DNA from 3 places in the Halopseudomonas phragmitis genome. Region 2 is predicted to be linked to each of the others. Evidence: predicted binding sites of a transcription regulator. Region 2 holds the regulator's gene; each other region holds the start of a gene.

Region 1 (9,635 bases), 1.3 Mb from region 2:
GGGCTGGTCTTGGGGCAGGTGGTGCTGACGGTCATGCCGGAGCTGGATATCAAGCATCTGCTGTTGGTCGCGATGTGCTTCTCCCTGTGTCTGGTACCAGTCGCGGTTACCAAGCGCCTGCATCCTGCACCGTTGCACCCGGCACCACTCAAGGTCCGGTTATTTGTGCAGCGGATTCCGCAGGCCTTGACCACTGTCGCGGTTGCCGGCTTGCTGCTGGGCGCGTTCTATGGACTTGCTCCGGTGTTTGCCAGCGGTGTTGGTTTGAGCACCTCGGAAATCGGGGTATTCATGGCCGTGGCCATTGGTGCTGGTTTGTGCGCGCAGTGGCCGGCAGGCTGGTTGTCGGACCGTTTTGAACGCAGTCGGACCATTCAGTTGAATGCCATTGTGCTGACCGGAGTGGTGTTGATCATCGCTCTGACGGCGGCTCCCGATTTTGCCTTGCTGGTGCTGACTGCGATGTTTGGGGTGCTAGCCTTCACTCTTTATCCTTTGGCGGTAGCGTTGGCCAACGACCATGTTGAGCAGGAGGAGCGGGTGCCGCTCTCGGCAATGTTGCTGGTGACCTTCGGTCTGGGTGCCAGTTTGGGGCCTTTGCTGGGTTCGCTGGTGATGAAGCAATGGGGCATTGAGATGCTCTATGTGTTTATGGCCTGCTGCAGCATGATTCTGGTGGTCAAGGTCAGACCGGGTACGGTAACGGGTGATCATCTGGTCGAAGAGGCGCCAGTTCATTTTATGCCGGCTGCCGGTAACGTAGTGAGTTCACCGCTGGCGGCTGCTTTGGATCCGCGGGTTGATGAGCAGATGGTGGTCGAGCAGATGCTGGACGATGGTGATGCGCTGGCTGCAATGAGCGAGCGGGACGAAGATCAGGCCGATCATCGCCCCGGCTAGACAGGGTCAGAACAGATCATTCTTCTCAAAACGGCGGGCCTCGCGCTGGAGTTGGTTGACGAAGCGGTCGATCTGGCGCTGGATATTGGGACTGGCCTGCTTGAACTTGATTCCTACCTGGGTTTCATCCTGGTTGGCGTCGTAGTGGCAATGACGGATTTCCACGCTTACCGGCATGCGCCCGCTATCGGGTAGTTCCAAGTAACTGAGGTCGAACACTTCGCCTGGTTGCAGGCGTTCGTGCCAGGCACCGGCAAGGCGGATTTTGCAGCCGGTGGCGGATATGTCGATCAGTTGGCCGTTGGCTTCATAGCTGCGCTGACTGTGGACCAGTCCGAGTTTGGTATTGAGCCCGCGGGCTACAGCTGCCCTGAACGCGCCACGTTTCTGGTGATAGGTCAATTCAAGCGGCAGGCTGGTTTCAAACGCCGGAGCGTCATCGAGCATGACCTGGCGGGCGCTCGGACAGTACCAACGAATATGCACGCCGTCACGCCAGGCGTCCACCTGAAAGGCTTCCTGCTGGCTCATGTAGCGATTGCCTTCCTGGGGGATCAACTCATCGATCCATAGACGATCACTGTCCAATTGGACGATAAAGCTCTGAAACGCCTGGTGGCGATCATCGAAGCTGATTTTCAGCGGTTCACGGTGTTGCTGCAAACCTTTGAGCAGGGCCAGGATTTCGATGCTCGAACGAATCTCGCGGGGCGGCTGTGGGCCAGCTTCTTCTTCAAACAGGTTTGACACTTAGGTATCTCGGCTCGAACGACAATCGGTCAACTATAGCAGGCTGATGGCCTTGTGACAGCCATCTCAGGCCTTGCTCAATGGCCTGCCTTGACTGCCATGAATTTGACCCAGGCGATCATACAAATTGCTACTGGGTTCGCCTTGGTTGCGCAGCATGTCGAGCAGGCGCACCGTGACGTGCTGGTTGTGATGAACCAGTCGGGCGTTGCGCTCATTGGCTTCACGGCATTGTTGCAAAGCCTGAAGCAGTTCCCGGTATTGAGTGTGCAAGGCTTCGCCGTGAGTGTCATGGATATGACGCTCAAGTTCGCCGGTGGCGGCCAGGCCCTGGCTCTGGCAGTAGCTGGTGAGCGCGCTGTCCAGTTGGCTCAGTGCTTCTATCGCGGGGGCTTTGGCGGCTACCAGAGTGTCAAGCTGCTGTAGGTCGCGGGCGCTGAGAGCGGCCAGTTCCTGGTCCAGAAGCTCAATGAATTGACGCCCGTGCTCAAGGGTACGCTCAATGATGGCGTTAAGGTCTTGCATGCGGTGGCTCCTTGGCGCTAGCCGCCACTCGCACAGGGGGAGTGGCGGGGATCAGTTTTCCAGGTTCAGCAGCTTGTCGGCAATACGGGTGCTGTCGACGCTGTAGTTGCCCTGGGCGATAGCCTGGCGAATCTGGGCGACGCGTTCACTGTCAACTTCCGGCAAATCGCGCAGGCGTTCTTCAATAGCCTGCAATTGTTGTGCCTGGCTGCTGAGCTTGACTGCGGTATCTGCCGCCGGCGGGCTGGCCGGAGCCTTATTGGCCTGGTCTTTGCTGGCGCTTTCGAGCCCAGCATCGCGCTTACCCGCTGCGGCGCCACTCTGGGCGCTACGGCTGCTGCCGTTGGCATTGTTGGAAGCGTTGAAGTCAATAACCATTCTGTTGTCCTCAGGACCTAATATTTTCTATCAACACCTGTAACGGCCGATGTTGGAAAAACTTTAGGAAAAAAACCTGTGACAGGGCGCACAAAATGCCGCAGGTTGCTGATGCCGCAGTATAACCCAGTCGGTTGCTCCTTCACATCGCCACCTGCACCTGCCCGGGGCCCAGAATGCGGGCGGTGACCACTCTGCCCGATCGGGTGTTGCGGACCCGGATCTGACTGCCGGTGATGCCGCCTTCCAGGGCTTCGCCGGGCATACGCACAGCTATCTGGGCGTTGGCGGCGCTGATCACTACCTTGTCGCCACGCCGGACCACTTCATCGAGTTCAAGCTGGCTGGCACTGATGGCGCTATCGGCGCTGATCGGGCGGCGTACCCGCATGCCGACCACCTGGCTCGGGTCGGTCAGGTAGGTGTCTCCCAACTGGCCGATGTCCCGTTCCAGCAAGGCGATATCCTGGTTGCCGATCACGTTATGGCGCCCCAGCGGTCGGACAGCCACTACTACGTTCTGATACAGGCTGACCTGGGCAGGAACAAATAGTCGCCAGCGATTTTCACCTTCGCAACTGACGCGCACCGTGACCCGACCGACCGGCACTGCCGGACTTTCCAGGCTGACGCTGAGGTCTTGGTCGGCACACTGCGGCAGACGCAGGCGCGGGTCCAGTCGGCTGACCTGGATTTGATAGCGGGCCTCGCGGGCACTGCGGGCCAGGTGCATTTCTATTTCATCCTCAAGAAATGCAGTAGTCGCGCCGATAAGCTGATCAATCAGCGGATTGGCCGAGCTGGCGGCGGAAAAAAATACCGTCAAAGCCATGCACTGTTTGAGAAAACGCATACAATACACCTGGATGGCAAAGGTTGCTGCCCGTCAAGTTGTTGGCATTGCGTTGAATCCAGCAAGAAGCGTGCCGTTCTGCTTACCGTGACCCATAATGTCTATAAGGAGTTGCTCATGGCTGGCGTGATGGATTCGGTCAATCAGCGTACTCAGTTGGTTGGCCAGAATCGCCTGGAGCTCTTGCTGTTCCGGTTGGCGGGCAACCAGCTTTACGGCATCAATGTGTTCAAGGTCAAAGAGGTGCTGCAATGCCCCAAGCTGACCTTGATGCCCAAACTCAACCCGGTGGTTCGTGGTGTTGCGCATATCCGTGGCGGTACGCTACCGATTCTCGACCTGAACAAGGCAACTGGCGGTCCAGGGCTGAGCAACCTGGACAATACCTTTGTGATCATTACCGAATACAACACCAAGGTTCAGGGTTTTCTGGTGCGCTCGGTCGAGCGGATTGTCAACATGAACTGGTCAGAGATTCATCCGCCGCCACGCGGGACAGGACGTGAGCACTACCTGACGGCGGTGACTCGGGTTGATGACCAGATGGTCGAGATCATCGACGTCGAGAAGGTGCTGGCAGAGGTCGTGCCGGTCAACGAGCACTTGTCTCAGGGCCTGGTTGACGAGCAGACACAGGCCGAAGCGGTGTCGCGCAAGGTCCTGATCGTTGATGATTCGTCAGTAGCGCGCAAGCAAGTCAAGCGTTGCCTGGAAGAGGTCGGGGTTGAGGTGGTTGCGCTCAACGACGGCAGGCAGGCTCTGGACTGGCTCAAGGCGTTGGCCGATAGTGGCGAGGATGTTTCCAGCCATCTGTTGATGATGGTTTCGGATATCGAAATGCCGGAAATGGACGGTTATACCCTGACTGCCGAGATTCGCAATGATTCTCGTCTCAATGGCTTGCATGTGATGCTGCATACTTCCTTGTCAGGGGTGTTCAATCAGGCCATGGTGAAGAAGGTTGGCGCGGATGATTTCCTGGCTAAATTCAAGCCGGATGAACTGGCTGGCCGGGTGGTCGCCAGGCTGCATGCCCTGAGGGGAGAGGCGGGTGCCTGAGAGTGGATTTGAATTGATTATGGGGCAAGCTGCGTGACGTCATCCAGTCAGGATTTTCAGGTGTTCCGGGAGTTTCTGGAAAAGGCCTGCGGCATTGTGTTGGGGGACAACAAGCAGTACCTGGTGGCCAGCCGGCTCAATCGGTTGATGGATCAGGAAGGCATCAAGAGTCTCGGTGAATTGGTCAAGCGGATTCAGTTCCAGCCGCGTGGCGGCTTGCGTGAGGCGGTCATTGATGCCATGACCACCAATGAAACCTTGTGGTTTCGCGATGTCTATCCCTTCGATGTGCTCAAAAACCGATTGATTCCTGAGTTCATTCGGGATAATCCCGGTCAGCGCCTGCGGATCTGGTCGGCGGCCTGTTCTTCGGGGCAGGAGCCGTATTCGCTGAGCATGGCGATCGATGAGTTCGAGCGCGCCAATCTGGGCCAGTTGCGCGGTGGTGCCCAGATCGTCGCGACCGATCTGTCGGGCGGTATTCTCAATGCGGCAAAGGGTGCCGAATACGACAGTCTGTCGGTTGCCCGGGGGTTGTCCCAGGATCGCCTCAATCGTTTTTTCGATCCTGTCGGGCCGGGGCGCTGGGTGGTCAAGCCGGCTATTCGCAATCGGGTCGAGTTTCGGGCGATGAACTTGCTCGACAGTTACGCCATGCTCGGCAAGTTCGATATCGTCTTCTGCCGCAATGTTCTGATCTACTTTTCGGCGGAAGTGAAGAAAGACATCCTGCGACGCATGCATGCCACGCTCAAACCGGGCGGGTACCTGATGCTGGGGGCTTCCGAAGCTCTCAACGGTTTGCCTGAGCTGTACCAGATGGTGCAGTGCAGTCCGGGGATTGTTTACAAGGTCAAGTAGGGTTCTCTGATTCTGCTGATTCTGATTGCCGCCCGCCCTGGGCGGCAATTTGCCTTTTGCCTTTTGCCGCTTTTTGCCATTGCCAGCTTTGCCGCTTGCCGGTCAAGTCTTGCCGCACGGCGTTCTTTATATCTTCTATCCCATTGAAAATAAAGGGATTGGCGTTTTGGCACGGGCTTTGCTTTTGAACTCCTGAAAGTTATCGGTCGGCTAGCAGCCGGAGTGGGAGTGTCACTATGAGCCTGAATTTTGAGCGTGCCCTGGGGCTGCATGAGCAAGCGCTGAAGTTTCGCGCCGAGCGTTCAGCAGTGTTGGCCAACAATATTGCCAACGCCGAAACCCCGAACTATAAGGCCCGCGATCTGGAATTCGCCAGTGTGCTGGAGGCTCAGCAACAGGGGGGTGCCCAACGCTTTCAGGCTAACCAGACACATGCTCGGCATATTGCCGCTGAAAGCCTGATTGATCAGGCGGCGGGGCTGCGTTACCGCGTGCCGCTGCAGCCAGCCGTCGATGGCAATACTGTGGATACCCAGGTCGAGCAGGCCAAGTTTGCCGAGAATGCCATTCAGTTTCAGGCCAGCTTTACCTTCCTCGACAGCAAGTTCAAAGGGCTGATGACCGCCCTGCGTGGAGAATAACCATGTCCCTGACCCAGATTTTCAATATTGCCGGTTCCGGCATGAGCGCTCAGTCGCTGCGGCTCAATACTGTCGCCAGCAACATAGCCAACGCTGAAACCGTATCCAGCAGTATCGATCAGACCTATCGGGCCCGGCATCCGGTGTTCGCCACCGTATTCAGCAGCCAGCAAAACCTCGGGCCGTCGTTGTTCGCGCCTGAAAGTGAGCCGGGGCAGGGTGTGCAGGTGCTGGGCATCGTCGAATCGGATGCCGAGTTGCAGGCTCGCTACGAGCCAGATCACCCAATGGCCAACGAGGACGGGTATGTGTACTACCCGAATGTCAATGTGGTCGAGGAAATGGCCAACATGATGGCTTCATCAAGGGCCTACCAGACCAACGTGGAAATCATGAATACCACCAAGACCATGCTGCAGCGCGTGCTGACGCTTGGGCAGTGATAAGGAAGCCTTGAATCATGTACACCAATAATGTCGGTGCCGGCGCCCTGGACAACTACCAGATCGACAATGAGCGCTTCAACAAGGGGGGCGAGCTGGGTAAGGACGAGTTCCTGAAACTGCTGGTGGTTCAGCTCAATAATCAGGACCCGCTGTCGCCGCAGGAAAACGGTGAGTTCATCGCCCAGTTGGCACAGTTCAGTACAGTGGAAGGTATCGGCAATCTGAACGACAGCATGGAAGCGATCATGAGCGGTTTCCAGTCGTCCCAGGCGCTGCAGGCATCCTCTCTGGTCGGGCGCACGGTGATCGTGCCGACCGACAAGGCAATTGTCGATACCGCTGAAGGGATCAAGGGCGACGTGGTTTTGCCGCAGTCCAGCAGCAACGTATTTGTGGGCATCTATGACGAGGCTGGCACTATGGTGCAGCGGATCAACCTGGGCAGTCAGCAGTCTGGTTTGGTGGCGTTCGAGTGGGACGGCACCGATAGTGGCGGCAATATTTTGCCGCCCGGCAAATATAGCTTCAAGGCTGAAGCTGGCATCGAGGGTGAAAACCAGCAACTGATTACTCTGCTGCCGGCCAATGTCGACAGCGTATCGCTACCGGGCACGCCGGGTGGCGACCTGATTCTCAATGTGGCGGGCCTTGGCAGTATCGGCCTGTCGCAAGTTCAGATCATTGGCAAGTAACGTCGTCTGTGACGCATTGATACAAGGAACCAGATCATGTCCTTCAATATCGGTTTGAGTGGTATCCGGGCGGCGTCGGCCGACCTGAATGTTACCGGTAATAACATCGCCAATGCCGGTACCATTGGCTTCAAACAGTCACGTGCCGAGTTTGCCGATGTCTATGCCGCCTCGGTGCTGGGCACCGGACGCAATCCGCAGGGCAGTGGCGTGCTGCTGAGCAACGTGGCCCAGCAGTTTACCCAGGGCAATGTCAACTTCACCCAGAACACCCTGGATCTGGCGATCAACGGCAATGGCTTTTTCGTCACCAGCAACAATGGGGCGATCAGCTATACCCGTGCCGGTTATTTCGGGACTGACCGTGAAGGCAACATCATCAACAACTTCGGTGAGCGCTTGCAGGGGTATGGGGTCAATCCGGTCACCGGGCAGATCAATCAAGGTGTGCGGACTGATCTGCGGATCGATACCCGGGCCGCCGAGCCGAATGCCACCACCGAGATTCGCTCGACCCTCAATCTGAATTCGACCAATGTGCGCCCGGCTCTGTGGCAGGAAGCCTATGACCAGGCCTATGCTGCCTCGATTGCTGGTGCTGCTGATCCGGACAATCCGACCGCCGGCGAGATCGCGGCTGCCGAGGCTGCTGGTCTGGCTGCCGCCGAGGTTTCCTTCGATCCGACTGACTCAACGTCCTACAACAGTTCGACATCAGTGGATGTTTACGACAGCTTGGGCAACTCGCATGTGCTGACCAAGTACTTCGTCAAAACCGATGCCAATACCTGGGAGATGATCGTGCTGGTCGATGGTCGCGACCCGCAAACCGGGGTGCTGGCTTCGGATCCGGCCTATGCGCCTTCGGCTGGCGCGCGTTTTGATGTCAACTTCAACAATGCCGGGCAAATGACCACTGCCCAGCCGTTCAACCTGTCCGGCTGGGTGCCACTGGACGCTAACGGTCAACCCACCGGCGCCACCTCGCCGGTCGCTCAGTTGGCGATCAATCTGACCGGTTCGACCCAGTATGCATCGACTTTTGGGGTTAACTCGGTAGTGCAGGACGGTTTTACCACCGGTGAACTGGCGGGCCTGGAAATTGACGATACCGGGGTGATTTTCGCCCGTTACACCAACGGTCAGACCCGGGTTCAGGGGCAGCTCATTCTTGCCACCTTTGCCAACCAGCAGGGCCTGACGCCGTTGGGCAAGACCGCCTGGGCGCAGTCGTTCACCTCTGGTGAACCGGTGATCGGTACGCCGGGGTCGAGCACGCTTGGGGTGGTGCAGTCAGGGGCGCTGGAAGCCTCCAACGTGGAGCTATCCGATCAACTGGTCAACCTGATCGTGGCCCAACGCAACTATCAGGCTAACGCCAAGACCATTCAAACCGAGGATGCGGTGACGCAGACCATCATCAACCTGCGCTGATTCTCGCTTGCTGGAACGGCAATAGCGGCAATGGTCTTTGCCGCTATTGCCGTTTTTATTTTCTGCTCGTTTATATCTTTTTGATTTTGCTGAACAAATACCGTCCCGATAGGTCTGGCACGATGTCTGCATTACTCCTGGTGAATAAGGTTAAAGCGGCAATTCTTTGTCGAACCGGGAGTTCCCATGGACAAATCGTTGTACATCTCCATGACCGGCGCCAGTCAGAACATGCTGGCGCAACGGGCGCACGCCAATAATCTGGCGAACATCAATACCACCGGTTTTCGCGGTGATTTCGAGCAGGCTCGGTCGATGCCGGTGTTCGGTGAAAGCTATCCGACCCGGGCCTACGCGATGACCGAACGCCCGGGCACCAACTTTTCCCAGGGCAGCTTGCTGGAAACCGGTCGTGACCTGGATATCGCCGTGGAAGGTGAGGGGTGGATCGCGGTTCAGGCTCCGGACGGCACTGAGGCCTACACCCGGGCCGGCAGTCTGGGCGTCGATGTGTTCGGCATTCTGCGTACCAGCAATGGTTTGCCGGTGATGGGCAATGCCGGGCCGATCGCCATTCCTCCGGCCGACAAAATCGAAATCGGCGTAGACGGCACCATCACCATTCGTGCCCAGGGTGAGGCGCCCAATGTGCTGGCCGAGATTGACCGGATCAAACTGGTCAATCCCGATCCCGCTTCGTTGCGCAAGGGCCCAGACGGTTTGATGAGGGTCGAGGGTGAGCTGGAGCAGCCGGCTGACGGTGCGATTCGGGTAGCTACCGGTTTTCTGGAAGGCAGCAACGTCAATGCGGTGTCGGAAATGACCTCAATGCTGGCGCTGGCCAGGCAGTTCGAGCTGCACGTCAAGATGATGCGTACCGCCGAAGAAAACAGCCGGGCCAGCGAGCGCCTGTTGCAGATCAGCTAAAGTTATCGGAGAAACAACATGCACGCAGCACTCTGGGTAAGCAAGACCGGTCTGTCCGCTCAGGACACCATGCTCACCACCATTTCCAACAACCTGGCCAACGTCGCAACCACTGGTTTCAAGCGTGACCGGCCCGAGTTCGAGGACCTGCTGTATCAGGTCAAACGCC
Region 2 (9,635 bases):
CCGGCGGGCTCAATGATGCGCTGATACCAGTCGCTGGTGTACCAGGAACTCAGGCTGCGCTGCACCTGAATCCGTTCGCCTTCACGCCAGGCATACAGGGCAAAGGGGCTTTCGGTCAGCGTGGCGGTCTGGAACCACAAGCCGGCGGCAAAGGCCTCGGGAAAGTCGCCCAGGGCTTCGCGCAGGGTCTGATCAAGAATGCTGCGCGGGTTCGGCAGCACCCGTCGCTGGCGATACAGCAACTCGCCCAGATGCGCGAGTTCGGCGGTGTGCTGTTCCATTCGCTGGTGGTGAGCATTGATGCGGTCGAGGTTGGCGTAGAAGGTGTCGGCAATCTGGCGCTGACGCAGGTCCGACATGGCCTGTTGGGCAAACCCCAGGTTCAGGCTGGACATCAACCACATGCCGGCAATGAACAGCGCGACCAGCAGACCGAGGATCAACATGATGCCACGACGCACCGACCGCACGCCGAGCATGATCAGGGCCGCCTGCCGTTGAGGGTGGCCTGAATGCGGGCCTGGGCCAGGCGCAATTGTTCCTGGTTGAGTTGTCCGGTCAGTTGCTCGACTCTCGGTCGTGCGCGTTGCTCGCCGTTGAGTAGGGCCAGGCTATACCAGACATAAGCCTCCTGATTGTCACGCGGCCCGTCGATGCCTTGCGCATAGCTGTTGCCGAGCCGGTACTGGGCTTCGGCCGAACCCTGATTGGCAGCGCGCTCAAGCCATTGGCGGCTCTTGCCGGGCCCGGCCAGTTCGCCGGTCTGATACAGCTCGGCCAGCAGCAATTGGGCCGGCAGATAATCCTGATTGGCGGCCAGGGTCAGCAGCCGTTGAGCCTTGTCCGGATCTGGCGCGGTGCCCTGGCCCTGGCGGTAGGCCAGGGCCAAAACATGACGCGCCTCGGCCAGGCGTTGATTGGCGGCCCGCTCCAGCCAGGCAAGGGCCTGGCGCTCATCCTGTTCCACGCCCAGTCCCTGCTGGTAAAGCTGGCCGAGCAGCAACTGCCCGGGAGCGTAACCCTGAGCGGCAGAGCGCTGGGCCCAGTCAAAGGCGCTGGCATGCTCGTTGGCGGTGTGATGCAGGCTGGCCAGGTGGTGCTGGGCCTGGGCGTCGCCCTGTTCGGCTGGCGCCTGACAGCTTTGGCGTGCCTGTTGCAGATTGCGAATGGTAAACAGCAGATAGCAGTCGTTGGCTTGCTGGCGGCTGGGCGAGGGGCCTGCTTCGACCTGTGGTTGGACGGTGGCGGGGCTTGGGCGCTGCTGAGCGACCCGGGAGGCAAACTGCTTGACGTCCTCGGGGCAGGAGTATTGGTAGCCCTGGCGGTAGCGATTCAGATTGTCCTGATTAGCTGGGCGCTGACGGTAGATGGCAGCGACTTCAGCGCAGCGGCGATCACGTTCATTGCTAACGCGCTGGTGCTGGGCGGCGTAATCCTCGTCCTGGGCGTGGGTTTCCAGGTAACGGGTCAGTGGGTCGATGTAAGGCTGGGCAAACAGGGCCTCGACTTCCGCCTGGCGCGCTTTTTCAGGTTGTGGGTCGTCGTTGAGCAGGCGCAGGAGCCTGTCTGTGTTGCTCCACCAGGCACCGGATCTGTCGTCGGTATCCTGACGATCAGGTAATGACTCGCAGCCGGCAAGAGCCAGTGCAAGGGCACTCAGCAGCAGAACGGAATAGGTGCGCATGAACTCTCTTCTGGTACGGGCCAATGCGTCGATTGAGCAAACAGCCAACGGCAATAGCATAGCACCGGGTGCGGATTATTTAGAGTCTTGCCAGGCTGGAACGGTTCTTGCGTATAGCCGTGTATTGGACGTTTTGCGTCAAATTATTGATGGGGAATTGCAAGGGCATGGCTGTAGATCGCGGACAACTGGTAACTTCCATGCGGGCCAATCTGGCAGGTCTGCGGCACGGCAATCTCGGCGTGCCGTTCCTGCTGCTGGTCATCCTCGGCATGATGATGCTGCCGATGCCGCCGTTCCTGCTCGATGTGTTCTTCACCTTCAACATTGCTCTGGCGTTGGTGGTGCTGCTGGTCTGTGCCTATGCCTTGCGGCCGCTGGACTTTGCCGTGTTCCCGACCATCCTGCTGGTTGCCACGTTGCTGCGCCTGGCGCTGAACGTAGCCTCGACCCGGGTGGTGCTGCTCAATGGTCATGAGGGTGGTGATGCTGCCGGTAAGGTGATCCAGGCCTTTGGCGAGGTGGTAATCGGCGGTAACTACGTAGTCGGTCTGGTGGTGTTCGCGATCCTCATGATCATCAACTTCGTGGTGGTCACCAAGGGGGCCGGGCGGATCTCCGAAGTCAGTGCGCGCTTCACCCTGGATGCTATGCCAGGCAAGCAGATGGCCATCGACGCTGACCTCAATGCCGGACTGATTGATCAGGACGAGGCCCGGCGCCGGCGCCTGGAAGTTGCCCAGGAGGCCGACTTCTATGGCTCCATGGACGGTGCCAGCAAGTTCGTGCGCGGTGATGCGGTGGCTGGTCTGCTGATTCTGGCGATCAATATCATCGGCGGACTGGCGATCGGTATGGCCCAGCATGATCTGGCCTTCACCGACGCCGGGCGTATCTATGTGCTGCTGACCATCGGTGATGGCCTGGCTGCGCAGATTCCCTCGCTGCTGCTGTCCACCGCCGCGGCCATCATGGTTACCCGGGTATCGACCTCTGAAGACATGGGCGAACAGGTCCAGCGTCAAATGTTTGCCTCGCCCAAGGCGCTGACGATTGCGGCCGGGATCCTGATTGTGATGGGGCTGATTCCCGGTATGCCGCACATGTCCTTCCTCAGCCTGGGTGCGCTGGCAGCCGGCGCGGCCTACTGGATCGCCCAACGTCAGAAGATCAAGGCTAAGGAAGTGGCCGAAGTCGAGCGTCAGCAGGCTGAGCTGCCCGCGGTACAGCGCCCGGAAGCCAAGGAGCTGGGCTGGGATGATGTTACGCCGGTCGACATGGTCGGGCTTGAGGTGGGTTACCGGCTGATTCCGCTGGTCGATCGCAACCAGGGTGGGCAGTTGCTGGCGCGGATCAAGGGCGTGCGCAAGAAGTTGTCCCAGGACCTGGGCTTTCTGATGCCTTCGGTGCATATCCGCGACAATCTTGATCTGGCTCCCAATGCCTATCGCATCACCTTGATGGGTGTTGGGGTGGCCGAGGCGGAAATCCATCCTGACCGCGAACTGGCGATCAATCCTGGTCAGGTGTTCGGCGAAATCAAGGGGATTGCCGGCAAGGATCCGGCCTTCGGCCTGGATGCAGTCTGGATCGAGGCGATGCAGAAGGATCAGGCCCAGGCACTGGGCTATACCGTGGTCGATGCCAGTACCGTAGTCGCGACTCATCTCAACCAGATCTTGCACAAACATGCCCACGAGCTGATTGGCCATGAAGAGGTTCAGCAGTTGTTGCAGGTGCTGGCCAAGGCATCACCCAAGCTGGCTGAGGAGTTGGTGCCGGGAATCATTTCCCTGTCCGGGCTGCTCAAGGTGCTGCAAGGCTTGCTGCAGGAACAGGTACCGGTTCGCGATATCCGCACCATCGCCGAGGCGATCGCCAATCAGTCGGGCAAGAGTCAAGATCCCGGCGCCTTGATTGGCGCCGTGCGTGTGGCCTTGTCGCGCTCCATCGTTCAAGGCCTCGTCGGGCTTGACTCCGAGCTGCCTGTCATCACTCTTGATCCCAAGTTGGAACAGATATTGCTTCAGAGCCTTCAGAAGGCAGGGCAGGGTGGCGACGAAGGGATTCTGCTGGAGCCGGGTATGGCCGAGAAGCTGCAACGCTCACTGGCCGACGCGGTGCAGCGTCAGGAAGTTCAGGGCAAGCCGGCGATTCTGCTGGTAGCCGGACAGATCCGCGGCATGATGGCCAAGTTTGTTCGCTACGCCACCCCAGGAGCCCATGTGCTGTCGTACCAGGAAATTCCTGACAGCAAGCAGGTGACCATCGTTTCCACGGTCGGTCAGAGTTGAGCCAACAATCTAGAGGTCAGCCATGAAGGTCAAACGTTTCTTTGCCGCCGATATGCGTCAGGCCATGAAGCTGGTACGCGAGGAGCTGGGGCCGGAAGCCGCCATCATTGCCAATCGTCGGGTGGCCGGCGGTATCGAGCTGACCGCTGCGCTGGATTATGAGGCGCCGCGTCTGACCCCGCCGACCCCAGGGCTGAGCCTGGAGCTGAAAAAGACCCAGGAGCGTATCGTCAATGCCCGGGCGCAACTGGAGTTGGGGGAGCGCCCCCAGGAGGCGCCCCGGGTCAATCGTCAATTATTCGGCGACAGTATGCTACAGGCTGCCGAAGACGGCTCGCCAGTGGCGCGCGACCTGCTGGCTCGGCTTAAGCGCGAGCGCGCCGAGCAGTCAGCTCCGGCGACCGCCGAACCGGTCGACAGCCATAACCCGGCGGCTGAAGAAGCAGGCCTGAATGCCATGCGGGCAGAACTTGCCGGTCTGCGCGAAATGCTTGAATCTCAGTTGGGTAGCCTGGCCTGGGGGCAGGTCAACCAGCACCAGCCGCGTCAGGCCAGTCTCTGGCGTCGACTGACCCAGATCGGGCTGCCGGCGGAGCTGTGCCAGGGTCTGCTGAACAAAGTTGCCGATGTGGCGGATAACCGTCAGGCCTGGCGGCTGCTGCTGGCCCATCTGGCCCATAGCATTCCGGTCGTGCATGACGAGTTAATCGAGCAGGGCGGCGCCATTGCTCTGGTCGGACCGACTGGTGCCGGCAAAACCACCACGCTGGGCAAATTGGCCGCGCGTTATGTGCTCAAGCACGGCAGCCAGCATGTCGCCTTGGTAACCATGGATACCTATCGCATCGGCGCCCATGAGCAATTGCGCACCCTGGGACGGATTCTCAATGTGCCGGTGCGGGTCGTCGATGAGCAGAACAGTCTGAGCGAGGTGCTCGACGAATTTGCCGGCAAGCGTCTGGTGCTGATCGACACCGCCGGCCTGCAGGCCAATGATCCGCACCTGAACAATCAGCTCAGTGAGTTGGCAGCCCAGGGCAGCCAAGTGCGCACACTGCTGGTACTGGCTGCAACCAGCCAGCACCGAGTACTCAAGGCTGCCTATCACACATACAAGCGTTGCGCGCTGTCAGGCTGTATTCTGACCAAGGTGGACGAGGCGGCTACTCTGGGTGAAGCATTGGGGCTGGCGATGGAGCACGGTTTACCGGTAGCCTATCTGGCCGATGGCCAGCGCATCCCCGATGACCTCAACCGGGCCGTGGGGCACCAACTGGTCAGCCGGGCTGTAAGCCTGGCCAGCAACGAAGCACCCGCAGATCAGGCTATGGCTGACGTTTTTGCCGGTATACTGCATAAACAACGCGCAAGTTGAGATTTTACTAAGGCAAGGTATACAACGAGATGGGAAGCAAACATCCGGTTCAAGTGATCGCAGTCACCGGCGGCAAGGGCGGGATCGGCAAGACCAATGTGTCGGTCAACCTCAGCCTGGCCCTGGCCGAGCTCGGGCGACGTGTGGTCCTGCTGGATGCCGACCTTGGCCTGGCCAATGTCGATGTGCTGTTGGGGCTCAAGCCGCGAGCTACCCTGGCTGACGTGCTGGAAGGTAGTTGTGATCTCAGGGATGTCATGATCTCCGGTCCTGGTGGAATACGGGTGGTACCGGCCGCTTCCGGCGTGTCGCACATGGTCCATCTCAATGCCCAGGAGCATGCTGGCTTGATCCAGGCCTTCAGCGAAATTGGCGATGACCTGGATGTGCTGATCGTCGATACCGCCGCCGGTATCAGCGATTCGGTACTGAGTTTCGTGCGCGCCGCCCAGGAAGTGCTGGTGGTGGTCTGTGACGAGCCTACCTCTATTACCGACGCCTATGCGCTGATCAAGCTGCTCAACCGCGATTTTGGCATGACCCGTTTCCGGGTTCTGGCCAATATGGTCAATACCCCACAGGAAGGTCGCACGGTGTTTGCTAAACTCACCAAGGTGACTGACCGCTTCCTGGATGTAGCCCTGCAGTATGTGGGAGCGGTGCCATTTGACGAGATGGTGCGCAAGGCGGTGCAGAAGCAGCGCGCAGTATATGACCTGTATCCCCGCAGCAAGGCCTCCATGGCGATTCGGGCGATTGCCCAGAAAGTCGATGGCTGGCCTTTGCCCGCCAATCCGCGCGGCCATCTGGAATTTTTCGTGGAGCGTCTGGTTCAGCAAGTCGGATCCGACGCATGACGGCACTGGCTGGTGGAGTGAGCATGTATACCCGCGCGCAGAGCACAGCCGAATATCAGGATCGACTGGTCGAGCAATTTGCTCCTCTGGTCAAACGTATTGCCTATCACCTGCTCGGTCGGTTGCCGGCCAGCGTGCAGGTTGAAGACTTGATGCAGGCCGGTATGATCGGCTTGCTCGAAGCATCCCGCAAGTTCGATAACAGCAAGGGCGCCAGCTTTGAAACCTACGCCGGCATCCGCATTCGCGGGGCCATGCTGGATGAAGTGCGCAAGGGTGACTGGGCTCCGCGTTCAGTACACCGCAACACACGCCTGGTCAGCGATGCGATCCGCTCGGTTGAGGCTCGTTTGGGGCGTGACGCTAAAGATAATGAAGTTGCTGCCGAACTTGAGATGAGTCTTGAGGAATATTACGCGATCCTCAACGATACCGCCGGCAGCAAGCTATTCAGTTTTGATGATTTGCTTGAGTCCGGAGCACCGACCGATGTTCAGGCCGAGGCTGAGCCTCTGGGCGGGCTTCAGGATGAGCGCTTTCGGGTCGCCTTGAGTAATGCGATCGAGGGGTTGCCCGAGCGTGAGCGCCTATTGCTGTCGCTGTATTACGACGAGGAATTGAACCTCAAGGAAATCGGCGCCGTACTGGGGGTCAGTGAATCACGGGTCAGTCAGTTGCACAGCCAGTGCGCCGCTCGTCTGCGGGCCCGCCTGGCCGATTGGCGCGACGATTGATTTTATCGCCAGCATCCGGACAATGCGCCTGGGCCTGACGCAAGGCGGATGATAGCTGGCAATATGGGTTTTCAGTGTTTCCTTAGGTGGTTCGACAGGCTTGAACATGGCAACGGGTGAGCAGCGAGCGAGCCTGCATTTCCCCTGGTTTGTACGGAGGTCTACTTGGACAAGAACATGAAAATTCTCATCGTTGACGATTTTTCGACGATGAGGCGCATCATCAAGAATTTGTTGCGTGACCTGGGGTTTACCAACACGGCTGAAGCCGATGATGGCACCACGGCGTTGCCCATGCTGCAAAGTGGCAACTTCGACTTTCTGGTGACCGACTGGAATATGCCGGGCATGAGCGGCATTGACCTGCTGCGCGCAGTGCGGGCCGACGAGCGCCTCAAGCACCTGCCGGTGCTGATGGTTACCGCTGAAGCCAAACGCGACCAGATCATTGAAGCGGCTCAGGCCGGGGTCAACGGTTACGTGGTCAAGCCTTTTACCGCGCAAGCCTTGAAAGAGAAGATCGAGAAGATTTTCGAGCGCGTTCAGGCCAAATAACACAACCCGGGGTAAAGGTTATGGCGTTAAGTAAGGATCCCGGTCAGGAAACCGCCCAGGAATTCGAACATTCCCTCAAGGAAAATGCGCGGCAGCTGGTCAGCTACCTGGAGAATGGCGAGTTTGCCGAAGCCGTACTGGTCATCCATGCCATCAATCAGGCCCGTGACCGCGGTCTGTACCATGAGGTCGGCAAGCTCACCCGGGCGCTGCACAGTGCGATCGTCAATTTTCAGATCGACACCACCCATGCGCTCGAAGAAGGCAACGACAGCTCCAAGATCACCGATGCTTCCGACCATCTCGACTATGTGGTCAAGCTGACCGACAAGGCCGCCAACCGGACCATGGATCTGGTTGAGAGCAGCGCGCCGATTGTTTCTGAGCTTGGCCAGGAAGCGGCAACCCTGCGCGCCGACTGGGAGCGCCTGCAGCGCCGCGAGATCGCCGCCACCGAGTTCCGTGACCTGTACCGACGCATTGGCGATTTTCTGGCCAAGACCGAGCAATCCAGCAGTGCTGTTAGCTCGCAGCTCAACGAAATTCTGCTGGCCCAGGATTATCAGGACCTGACCGGTCAGGTGATCAAGCGGGTCATTACCCTGGTTCATGATGTCGAGGAAAGTCTGGTCAGCCTGGTGCGCATGGCTGGTCAGGTTGATCGAATTGCCGGTATTGAACACGGCGAAACGCGGGCAACACCGAAAAAAACATCCTCCAAGGGTGAAGGTCCGCAGATTCATGCCGATAAAAGGGAGGACGTGGTGTCTGGACAGGATGAGGTCGACGACCTTCTGTCCAGTCTTGGCTTCTAGGGGAGAGTAGGTGCATGAGTTTCGATGCGGATGAAGAGATTCTCCAGGATTTTCTGGTTGAGGCCGGCGAGATCCTCGAACAGTTGTCCGAACAGTTGGTCGAGCTGGAAAACCGCCCAGACGACATGGACCTGCTCAATGCCATTTTCCGTGGCTTTCATACCGTCAAGGGTGGTGCCGGATTTCTCCAGCTCGACCCCTTGGTAGCCTGTTGTCATATCGCCGAAAATGTTTTCGACATCCTGCGCAAGGGTGAGCGCCAGGTCGACGCTGAGTTGATGGATGTCGTGTTGCAGGCGCTGGATGCCGTCAATGCGATGTTTGCCCAGGTGCGCGAGCGTGATGAGCCAAGCCCTGCCGACCCCGGGTTGCTTGAAGCCCTCTCGCTGCTGGCGCAGCCGGCCAGCGCGGCGCCAGTCGCTGCCCCCGCGAGTGTTGAGTACTCCATTACTGAAACCGTGAGCGCCGGAGCCGACAGCGATGGCGATATCACCGATGACGAGTTCGAGCAGTTGCTCGACGCCTTGCAGTCGCCTGAAGAGTCGGAGACCGAATCGTCGGTTTCAGGTCAGGGTGACAATATTTCCGATGATGAATTCGAAGCCCTGCTGGATGAACTTCATGGTCCCGGCAAGGGGCCGGGTATTGATCAGGCCGCCGCGCAGAGCGCCCAGGCTGAAGTAGCAAATGACGAGATCAGTGATGACGAGTTCGAGGCGCTGCTGGATCAATTGCATGGCAAAGGTGCGGCTCCGGGCCTGAGTTCCGAGCCGGCTGCAGCGCCGGACGTGGTGGCGGCTGCTACAGCGGCGGTGAGCGCCGAGAGTGATGAAATCAGCGACGACGAATTCGAAGCACTGCTCGACCAGTTACACGGCAAGGGTGCAGCCCCCGGCAAGTCGGAGGCCGCCAACGGTGTTGCTGCAGCGCCGGCCAAGGCTGAAAGTTCGACTGACAAGCCGATTGAGCACAAGGCGCCGAAGGCGTCCGAGCCAGCTGCGGCCAAGGCTCAGCCTGCACCCAAAGCTGTCGCCAAAGCGCCTGCTGCCAAAGCCGAAAAGCCGCCAGCAGCTGCCGCCAAGGCCAGCGCACCGGCGCCTGCTGATGCTGCTGTGGATACCACTGTGCGGGTCGATACCGCCCGGCTTGATGACATCATGAACATGGTCGGCGAGCTGGTGCTGGTGCGGAACCGCCTGGTACGCCTGGGTTTGAGCAGTGGTGATGAAGAGCTGAGCAAGGCTGTCGGCAACCTCGACGTAGTCACTGCCGATCTGCAGATGTCGGTGATGAAGACTCGCATGCAGCCGATCAAGAAGGT
Region 3 (9,635 bases), 350 kb from region 2:
CCCTGATTCTGGGTGGGTTGATCAATTATCTGATTGGTCAACTTGTCAGGGTGACGGGGCTGAGCGGGACTGACCGCTTTCTCGGTATGATTTTCGGTGCGGCCCGAGGTGTGTTACTGGTCGTGGTGGTTATTGGCCTGCTAAGCCTGGCCCCTGTCGAGGGTGATATCTGGTGGACACAGTCCGAGCTGATTCCTCATTTTTTGCTGGTTGCCGATTGGTCCAAGAACACGATTCTCGGCTTTTTCGGTAGCTGATGTGGGTATCCTTCCGGATACGGCTGTTTTACACATTCAACGTAAGGGTGTTTAGGCATGTGTGGCATTGTTGGCATTGTGGGCAAGTCGAACGTCAATCAGGCGCTCTACGACGCCCTGACCGTCCTGCAGCATCGCGGCCAGGACGCCGCCGGCATCGTAACCTGTGATCGGGGCCGGCTGTTCCTGCGCAAGGATAACGGTCTGGTACGAGACGTCTTCCAGCAGCGTCACATGCAGCGGCTGGTGGGCAACATGGGTATGGGGCATGTGCGCTACCCGACAGCGGGTTCCTCCAGTTCGGCTGAAGCCCAGCCGTTCTATGTCAACTCGCCTTACGGCATCACCCTGGCGCATAACGGCAACCTGACCAATGTCGAGCAGTTGTCGCGTGAGATCTACGAATCGGATCTGCGCCACGTCAATACCAACTCCGACTCTGAAGTGCTGCTCAACGTTTTCGCCCATGAACTGGCCCGCAGTGGCAAGCTGCAACCGGGCGAAGAGGATATTTTCAATGCAGTACGAGGCGTGCACGATCGTTGCCGGGGTGGCTATGCTGCAATTGCCATGATCACCGGCTATGGCATCGTTGGTTTCCGCGATCCCTGGGCAATCCGGCCTATTGTCTATGGCAAGCGGGAAACCGAGACCGGCATCGAGTACATGATCGCCTCGGAAAGCGTGGCGCTGGATGTTCTGGGGTTTGAGCTGATTCGTGATCTGGAACCCGGCGAGGCGGTTTATATCACTGACAAGGGCGAAATCTTCACTCGTCAGTGTGCTGACAACCCGGTGTATTCGCCGTGTATCTTTGAGCATGTCTACCTGGCGCGTCCGGACTCCATGATCGACGGGATTCTGGTCTACAAGGCACGCCTGCGCATGGGGGAAAAGCTGGCCGAGAAAATTGCCCATGAGCGCCCGGACCACGGGATTGACGTGGTAATTCCGATTCCTGATACCAGTCGGACCTCGGCAGTCGAGCTGGCCAACCACTTGGGCGTTAAGTTCCGTGAAGGTTTTGTCAAAAACCGCTATATCGGCCGGACCTTCATCATGCCTGGCCAGGCGGCGCGCAAGAAGTCGGTGCGCCAGAAGCTCAATGCGATCGAACTGGAATTTCGTGGCAAGAATGTTCTGCTGGTCGATGACTCCATCGTGCGTGGTACCACCTGCAAGCAGATCATTCAGATGGCCCGTGAAGCGGGTGCCAATAAGGTCTATTTCTGCTCGGCGGCTCCGGCGGTCCGTTACCCTAATGTCTACGGCATCGACATGCCCAGCGCCCACGAGCTGATCGCTCATGATCGCAGTACCGAAGAAGTGGCTGAGCTGATCGGTGCTGACTGGCTGATCTATCAGGATCTTGATGACCTGGTCGAGGCGGTGCGTGAGGGTAACCCCAATATCCATGATTTCGACTGTTCGGTGTTCAACGGTGAGTACGTCACCGGCGACGTCAATGAGGCGTATCTGGGCAAGATCGAGCAGGCGCGCAATGATGCGGCCAAGATCACGTCGGAAATCGGCAACGCGATTATTGACCTGCACAACAATTGAGCAATAGGGCATCTCGGAAACCGGTCATTGCTGCGTAGCAATGACCTTGGGAGACGCCTGGCGGCAAGGGGAAGGTAATGACTATTGAATGGGATGCCGGGCGGCTCGACAGCGATCTGCTCGATGCCGGTTTCGATACACTGGCGGTGCGTGCCGGTCAGCGTCGAGGTCCGGAGGCCGAACATGGCGAGGCGCTGTTTCTGACCTCCAGCTATGTCTTTCGCAGTGCTGCGGATGCCGCCGCCTGCTTCGCTGGCGAAGCGCCGGGCAATGTCTATTCACGTTACATGAACCCTACGGTACGTACTTTCGAGGAGCGTATTGCTGCGCTCGAAGGGGCTGAACAAGCGGTGGGTACCGCTTCCGGTATGGCAGCAATTCTGTCGACGGTGATGAGTCTGTGTTCGGCGGGCGACCACATTCTGGTCTCGCGTAGCGTATTTGGCGCCACCGTGACCCTGTTCGAGAAGTATTTCAAGCGCTTCGGTATCGAGGTCGACTACGTTACTTTAGCCGATATTGCTGGCTGGCAGGCCGCCTGCAAGCCCAACACTCGTTTGTTCTTTGTCGAGTCGCCGTCCAACCCATTGGCCGAGCTGGTAGACATCGCCGCCCTGGCCGATGTGGCCAAAGGGCAGGAGGCCTTGTTGGTCGTCGATAACTGCTTCTGTACTCCGGCCTTGCAGAAGCCGCTGGCCCTGGGGGCAGATGTCGTTATCCACTCGGCAACCAAGTATATCGATGGTCAGGGCCGCTGTCTGGGTGGTGTGGTTGCCGGGCGCCGGGAGCACATGCAGGAGGTTGTCGGCTTCCTGCGTACTGCCGGCCCAACCTTGAGTCCGTTCAATGCCTGGGTATTTCTCAAGGGGCTGGAAACCTTGAAGCTGCGAATGAATGCCCATTGTGCCAGCGCCCAGAGCCTGGCTGAGTGGCTGGAGTGCCAGCCTGGGATCGATAAGGTCTACTATGCCGGCCTGCCTAGTCATCCGCAGCATGAATTGGCCAAGCGCCAGCAGTCAGGCTTTGGCGCCGTGCTGAGTTTTGAACTCAAGGGTGGTCGTGAGGCGGCCTGGCGGTTTATCGATGCCACCCGGTTGCTGTCGATCACCGCCAACCTGGGCGATGCCAAAAGTACTATCACCCATCCGGCCACTACTACACACGGGCGCCTGAGTGTGGAGGCTCGTGAAGCAGCAGGAATCCGCGAAGGGCTGATCCGTATTGCGGTGGGGCTGGAGGATGTTGAGGATCTGCGTGCCGATCTGCAGCGTGGCCTGGAGGCGGTGGCAAATAGCTAATTGAGACATATTTGCCAATTGTTTCACAAGACGGCGTCCGCGAGCTTGCTCCGGGCGCCGTTTTGTTTAGTCTTGGCAAGCCGCAGGGAGTGCGAAGGAAATCGCAGGCAGTCGCCCGGCTGTACGGCATTCAATCACATGGAGAGGAATCAATTTATGCGCAAACTTTTTGCCGCAGTTATGTTCGTCATGTCTACCTGGGTTGCTGTGCCGGCTTTGGCCGAACAGTCGGTTGGCCCGGTCGTCAACATCAACCACGCCAGTGCCGCGGAAATTGCCGAAGTGTTGCAGGGGGTTGGGGAGTCCAAGGCCCAGGCGATTGTTGCCTACCGTGATGAGAACGGCGCGTTCGAATCGGTCGAATCACTGGCCGGGGTCAAGGGCATCGGCCAGGCCACTGTCGAGCGTAATCGCGAGCGGATCAGTCTGCAGTAAGGACACACTGATTAATTGCACGCAAGCTCAGTAGCCCGGTTGTCGCTGACCTGTTCTGGACCGTTAGATGCCAGTGTCGAAAATTGCTCCTGCATTTTCGACACTTCCGCCATCCCTGGCGGTCGGATGGCATCTAAGAGCGTAGAGGGGTGAGGCAAGCGTTTACGAAGCATGCTTCGTGTGCAGCCAAACGCCGACCGATCTGTGATCGGTTGGCCGGACCCGGAGGGGATTTACAGCGTGTCCAGAACAGGTCAGCGACAATTGGGCCAACACCGAAACTGATTTAATCAGTGTTTCCGTAATGAGCATGTCACGGGCAAATGAACCTGCCCGTGACTCGCTCAGAGCGCACACCGCTCAGGTTTTGAGTTTGCTTACGGCCGAGGTCAATTGATGCGCCAGGGCAGCCAGTTGCTGGCTGGTGGCGGCGCTTTGCTGGGTTTGCTCGACCGTACGCTCGGTCACATCGCGAATCTGTACCACACTTTGGGTGATGGATTCGGCGACCTCACTTTGCTGTTCTACCGCTGAGGCAATCTCACTGTTCCCGTCACGGATCTGGCTGACTGCCGTGGTGATGCGGCTCAGGGAGGTACCGGCCTCTTCAACCTGCTCAACCGACTCATGGGTCAGCTCGGCGCTGGCTTGCATGTCCGCGACGGCATCGCGGGTACCTCCCTGCAAGGCTTCGATCATGCGCTGGATTTCATCGGTGGAATTCTGGACTCTCTGGGCCAAGGCGCGGACCTCGTCAGCGACCACGGCGAAGCCGCGACCGGATTCCCCGGCCCGGGCTGCTTCGATGGCGGCGTTGAGCGCCAAAAGATTGGTTTGCTCGGCAATGTCGCGGATCACTCTTACCACGCCACTGATTTCCTTGCTGTGACCCTCCAGTCGTTGCATATGCTGAGTACAACGCTCGATGCTGGTAGCCAAGCCGGTGATGGTTTCGCTGACCTTGAGCACCTGATCACGTCCCTGGCGGGCCAGTTCATCTGCTTGGCCGGACTGGTCGCGGGTAGTGGCGCCATTGGCTGCAATGTCCTGAACCGTCGCACTCATTTCATTGACGGCAGCTGCCACCATGTCGGTTTCGCTCTGCTGGCTGATCATACCGTCATTGACTCGCGCCATCAGCCCGGCCAATTGGCTGGCTCCCTGGTCAAGTTCCTCGGCTGCCTTACGCACAGCACCAACTACCTGTTGCTGGGCATCCTGCATAGCATTGAAGGCGCGCGCCATGGCACCGACCTCATCGCGTGAGCTGGCCTGAGCCCTGAGGGTCAGGTCGCCGCTTTCCTGAACCTTCTGCATAACGTCACGCAATGCATGAAGGTGGCGGGTGATGAACAGAATCAACAATTGTGATACCAGCAGTACGCCGACCATCAGGACAAAGACCACCAGCGCGTAAAAGGGTGCACGGTCCAGCAGCAGTTCAAGGTAGCCCTGGCGTTTCACTCCAAGAAGGAGGGCCTGTTCGTTCTGGCGCAGGGCCCAGACCCCGAGCAGGCGGTCCTGGTCGGTGGCTACCAGTTGCTCGACCGGGAACCAGCGCGGGCTGGTGCCCAGGCCTTGTTCCAGGCGGGCATAGCGTCCGCCGGCGGCAATAGGTTCAAACTCTGTCAGCCTGACCTGCGCGGCTTGATGCACCAGTTGCTCGCCAACGCGTTGGCGCTCAGCGTGCAGGCTCCCTTGCTCGACCCACAAGGCAACCAGAACCAGTAGCAAGGTACTGAAAAAAGTAACGCCATTGACCGCCCAAAACTTGTATTTGAGGGGGATGTGTTGGAGAACGACCATGCAGGCTCCTAGCAGTGTTACCCGACCTTGATGGTGGCCAAGGGCCGGATTTTGGCAATTATTGCTGATCCATGAACTGTATCGGTTGATCCCGGTCAATCTTGACAGCTATTCGCGACTCTCTTGCTGCGGAGCATCGGCCGCACGGGCTGGCAGACGATCGGTTATACTGTTGCCCTGGTTTAAGGAACAGATATATGACACCGCCTCTGGCTCAACCCTTGATGATCGACCAGGACGCCGAGCTGGCTGCCTGGTGCGAGCGCTGGCGACAACTGCCCTATGTGGCAGTGGATACCGAGTTTGTTCGTACCGAGACCTTTTACCCCATAGCCGGGCTGTTGCAGGTCGGCGACGGACGTCAGGCTTACCTGATTGACCCGTTGAAAATCAGTGACTGGAGCCCCTGGGTAGAGCTGCTGCGTGACCCGGCGGTTACCAAGGTGCTGCACTCCTGTAGCGAGGATCTGGAGGTGTTTCAGCACCTGTGTGGTGCCACGCCAGCGCCGCTGTTTGATACCCAGCTGGCTGCGGCTTACCTGGGTATGGATTTCTCCATGGGTTATTCGCGGCTGGTACTGAGTCTGCTGGGTATCGATTTGCCCAAGGATGAAACCCGTTCAGACTGGCTGCAACGCCCGCTGAGCGAGGCTCAAATTGATTATGCAGCCCGTGATGCGGTGCATCTGGCTGAGCTCTATCAGGTTCTGGCGCCACGTATTGATGCAGCAGGCTTGCGCGACTGGCTGCTGGAAGATACAGCCGAGCAGGTGGCAGTCAGCACCGTCGAGACCGACCCCGAACTGGCTTACCAGCAGACTAAACAGGCCTGGCGCTTAAAGCCGTCGCAACTGGCGGTTCTCAAGGTCTTGGCAAGCTGGCGTGAGCGTGAGGCCAGGCGCCGTGATCAGGCGCGCAATCGGCTGCTTCGCGAACGGGCAATGTATCCGCTGGCCCAGTATCAGCCGGACAACCTCCAGGCACTGTCGCGTATTGAGGACATGCATCCGCGCACCGTCCGGCATGATGGTCAGACCCTACTGGCTCTGATTCGTCAAGGTCAGGCGATGCCGGAGGATCAATGGCCCGAGCGTTTGCCTGAGCCGTTGCCGGCGGATGCCAACCGATTGCTCAAGGCTTTGCGCAAAGTTGGCCAGACGCATGCCGAGCGGTTAGGGATTGCCCCGGAATTGATGCTGCGTAAAAAAGTGCTGGAAAGCCTGGTGCGTAGCGGTTATCCCAACGGACCCTACCAGTTGCCGCCAGAGCTGACTGGGTGGCGGCGACGCCTGATGGGTGATGAGTTGTTGGCCGTGGCCAATGCCACGGCTCAGGAGAGTGCATGAAAGTTCTGTGTTCGATTTATCGTAGTCGGCGCAAGCCTGGCATGTATCTGTATGTGCCGCGTCAAAAGGGCCTGAGTGAAGTGCCAGAAGCGCTGCTGCAGGTGTTCGGCAAGCCCGAGCACAGTCTGGATCTGGTATTGAGCCCTGAGCGCAAGCTGGCTCAGGAAGAGATTCAGACTGTGCTGGACAATCTGCAGGGGCAGGGGTTCCACCTGCAGATGCCGCCGGCTGAAGAAGAGTACATCGAGCATTTGCCCGAAGAGTTGCTGCGCCTTAATGATCCGCTATAGCGGGGTTTACTCACCGCGATAGATGCATCCGCTGGTGCAGGTTTCGCGAATGGTAATCTGGCACAGTTCCGGCAGCTGCGGCTTGAGCTGTTGCCAGATCCACTTGGCAATTACTTCACTGGTTGGGTTTTCGAGCCCGGGAATGTCGTTAAGGTAGTGGTGGTCGAGCTGGTCATAGATGGGCTTGAACACCGCCTTGAGCTCGGCGAAGTCGCGGATCCAGCCGGTGTGCGGGTCAACCTCGCCACTGATATGAATGGCTATCTGGAACGAGTGCCCGTGCAGTCGGCCACATTTATGCCCAGTCGGAACGTGCGGCAGCTTGTGTGCCGCTTCGAAAGTAAATTCCTTGAAGATTTCCACGCCATTGATGCCTGCTGATTGAAAGGCCACCAGTTTACTGGATCTGAGCCTGCGGCAACACCGCGGCGCTTACCAGGAGCGCTGCATATTTTTCTCGGATATCTGCTCGTTCAGTGTCCAGTAGTCGTACAGCACCCCGAGCAGCAGCAGGCCGCCAGTGAAGAAATACAAAATGGCGGTGATCCATTTGCCCATATACAGTCGGTGGGCACCGAAGATGCCGAGAAAGGTCAGCAGCACCCAGGTCAAGTTGAAGTTTATCGGCCCGCTACGAAAACGGTGACCGGCTTCCCGATCCATTTTCGGAATCAGGAACAAGTCGACAATCCAGCCAATGAACAGCAGTCCCAAGGTGAAAAACCAGAGCGTGCCGGTCCATGGCTTGCCATAGTAGAACCGGTGGGCCCCCATGAAACCAAAGATCCACAGCAGATATCCAATCACCTTGCTGTGCGTATCAGAGTAAGCCATAGGCGGTGTCCTCCGGGATTGTGCCTGTATGATACTGATCGTAGACCCCAATAGACCATGGATGCCTCAGGGAGTGCCCGTATGGTGAAAGCGAAAACTGTGAACTGGCTCAAGCAGGTGCGTTATCAGGCCGAACGCTTGACCGGTCAGCGAATTCGCATTGGCGTGACTGGGCTGAGTGGCGCCGGGAAAACCACCTTCATTACCAGCTTTATCAACCAGCTGGAAAACCATCAGCGTGGGCTGCTGGCCCGGCGTCCGCCGTTTGACCGGCTGGAATCGGTACGCTGGCAGCGCGACGGGGTTGAGCAGCCGTTTCCCTATCTTTCGGCACTGGCTGCGTTGGCAGCAGATCCGCCGCGCTGGCCGGAGTCGACCAGCGATCTGTCACGGGTGGTGATAGATCTGCGTTTTCGCCCCCACGGGTTGCTGGGCAAACTTCAGGGCAGTCGGACCTTGCATATCGAAATCATCGACTACCCGGGGGAGTGGCTGCTGGATCTGCCATTGCTCGGACTCGACTATGGCCGCTGGTGTGAACAGCTTCAGGGCTGGCTGAGTCAGGAGCCTCGCCGATCATTGGCGGGGCCGTTACTCGAACGTCTGACCGCGATTGATCCGTTGGCCCCGGTTGATGCCGGGCTGCTGGCCGAGCTTACGACAGAATGGACCGCGTTCCTGCACCGCTGCCGAGCTGATGCGGGGTTGTCGCGCAACCAGCCGGGACGATTTTTGCTGCCAGGCCAAGGGGTGGCGGCAGAGATGCTGCAGTTCGTTCCGTTGCCGGCGGTCAATCAGCATACCCAAGGCGAGTCCGGCAGTTGGTGGCATCAGTGCAGTACCCGGTTCGACTACTACCGCGACTATGTGGTCAAAGGCTTTTATGACCAGCATTTCAGTACTCTGGATCGGCAGATCCTGCTGGTTGACATGCTTACCCCTATGGATGCCGGACAGGCCGCGCTGGTGGATCTCAAGGCGGCGCTGGAGGCGGTGCTGGACAGTTTTCGCTATGGTCGCAACAGCCTGCTGGAGCGTTGGTTCAAGCCGCGTATCGAGCGCCTGGCGGTCTGCGCCAGCAAGGTGGATCAGGTCGCGCCGAGCCAGCAGCGAGCGGTTCAGCAGTGCCTGGAAGACTTGTTGACTGACAGCTTGTCGGAAGTTCGCCATGGTGGTGTGGAGGTCAAGGGCTTTCCTCTTGCGGCGATCCGTGCTGCACGTCAGGAGGGCGATGCGCTGGTTGCGGCGCTGGATGGTCAAAGTGGCGGGGTGCGCTATCAGCCAGGACATATTCCTGAGCATCTACCGCTGGATCTTAAGGTTCAGGGGCCTGAACTGCTGCGCCTGCGCCCACCAACGGGGCTGCACCGTAATGAGCCCTTTGCCCATTACCGGATGGATGACCTGATTGACTGGACTTTGGAGGGTGATGGCTGATGAGTCAGGACAAAACCCGTATTCTTGAGCGCTGGGAAACCGAGCAGCAAGGGGCGGACGCAGCCACTCGGATCATTGGCGATGTGCCGGCTGAACAGTTGGTCAGCCGGCTGCCTGAGACCGAGCCAGCATTGCCGGACACGCTCAATCCGCCACCAAACAGTCCCTGGCCGGGCCGGCTAGGGCGCTCGGTTCTTGCGCTGGTCCTGGGCGGGGCTGCCTTCGAGTGGGGGCGCTGGACCCTGGATGCCTGGAACTGGCAGCCGTTGGCCGGTGTGTTGCTTGGCGGGCTGGGGTTGGCTCTGGCAAGCACGGCGGCATTGGCCTGGCGTGATATTCGGCGTCAGCGCCTACGGCTGACCGAATTGG

Evidence for each region. The regulator FliA, encoded in region 2, starts transcription of late flagellar genes. The targets are predictions, from matches to a motif close to CTAAAGTTTNNNNNNNNNNNGCCGNTAA.
Region 1: flgM (flagellar biosynthesis anti-sigma factor FlgM) is a predicted target of FliA. The motif match lies at 2,593-2,620, and genes of this name have one in related genera.
Region 3: BVH74_RS14665 (methyl-accepting chemotaxis protein) is a predicted target of FliA. The motif match lies at 5,438-5,465, and genes of this name have one in related genera.

Annotation. Positions count from the first base shown of each region.
Region 1 is NZ_CP020100.1:2,242,825-2,252,459, forward strand. Features, by position in the region: gene BVH74_RS10375 (MFS transporter) at 1-900, shown strand, start outside; gene BVH74_RS10380 (flagellar brake protein) at 907-1,650, opposite strand; gene BVH74_RS10385 (flagella synthesis protein FlgN) at 1,717-2,175, opposite strand; gene flgM (flagellar biosynthesis anti-sigma factor FlgM) at 2,227-2,553, opposite strand; gene flgA (flagellar basal body P-ring formation chaperone FlgA) at 2,696-3,406, opposite strand; gene BVH74_RS10400 (chemotaxis protein CheV) at 3,524-4,465, shown strand; gene BVH74_RS10405 (CheR family methyltransferase) at 4,499-5,326, shown strand; gene flgB (flagellar basal body rod protein FlgB) at 5,563-5,967, shown strand; gene flgC (flagellar basal body rod protein FlgC) at 5,970-6,410, shown strand; gene flgD (flagellar hook assembly protein FlgD) at 6,428-7,105, shown strand; gene BVH74_RS10425 (flagellar hook protein FlgE) at 7,142-8,539, shown strand; gene flgF (flagellar basal-body rod protein FlgF) at 8,726-9,466, shown strand; gene flgG (flagellar basal-body rod protein FlgG) at 9,485-9,635, shown strand, end outside.
Region 2 is NZ_CP020100.1:3,507,768-3,517,402, reverse strand. Features, by position in the region: gene BVH74_RS16270 (EAL domain-containing protein) at 1-479, opposite strand, end outside; gene BVH74_RS16265 (tetratricopeptide repeat protein) at 482-1,684, opposite strand; gene flhA (flagellar biosynthesis protein FlhA) at 1,852-3,978, shown strand; gene flhF (flagellar biosynthesis GTPase FlhF) at 4,001-5,353, shown strand; gene fleN (flagellar synthesis regulator FleN) at 5,383-6,210, shown strand; gene BVH74_RS16245 (RNA polymerase sigma factor FliA) at 6,207-6,944, shown strand; gene BVH74_RS16240 (chemotaxis response regulator CheY) at 7,122-7,499, shown strand; gene BVH74_RS16235 (protein phosphatase CheZ) at 7,520-8,314, shown strand; gene BVH74_RS16230 (chemotaxis protein CheA) at 8,329-9,635, shown strand, end outside.
Region 3 is NZ_CP020100.1:3,158,659-3,168,293, reverse strand. Features, by position in the region: gene BVH74_RS14685 (CvpA family protein) at 1-257, shown strand, start outside; gene purF (amidophosphoribosyltransferase) at 315-1,820, shown strand; gene BVH74_RS14675 (O-succinylhomoserine sulfhydrylase) at 1,898-3,118, shown strand; gene BVH74_RS14670 (ComEA family DNA-binding protein) at 3,275-3,553, shown strand; gene BVH74_RS14665 (methyl-accepting chemotaxis protein) at 3,914-5,359, opposite strand; gene rnd (ribonuclease D) at 5,557-6,705, shown strand; gene BVH74_RS14655 (YcgL domain-containing protein) at 6,702-6,995, shown strand; gene queD (6-carboxytetrahydropterin synthase QueD) at 7,002-7,358, opposite strand; gene BVH74_RS14645 (NINE protein) at 7,428-7,829, opposite strand; gene BVH74_RS14640 (YcjX family protein) at 7,911-9,266, shown strand; gene BVH74_RS14635 (TIGR01620 family protein) at 9,266-9,635, shown strand, end outside.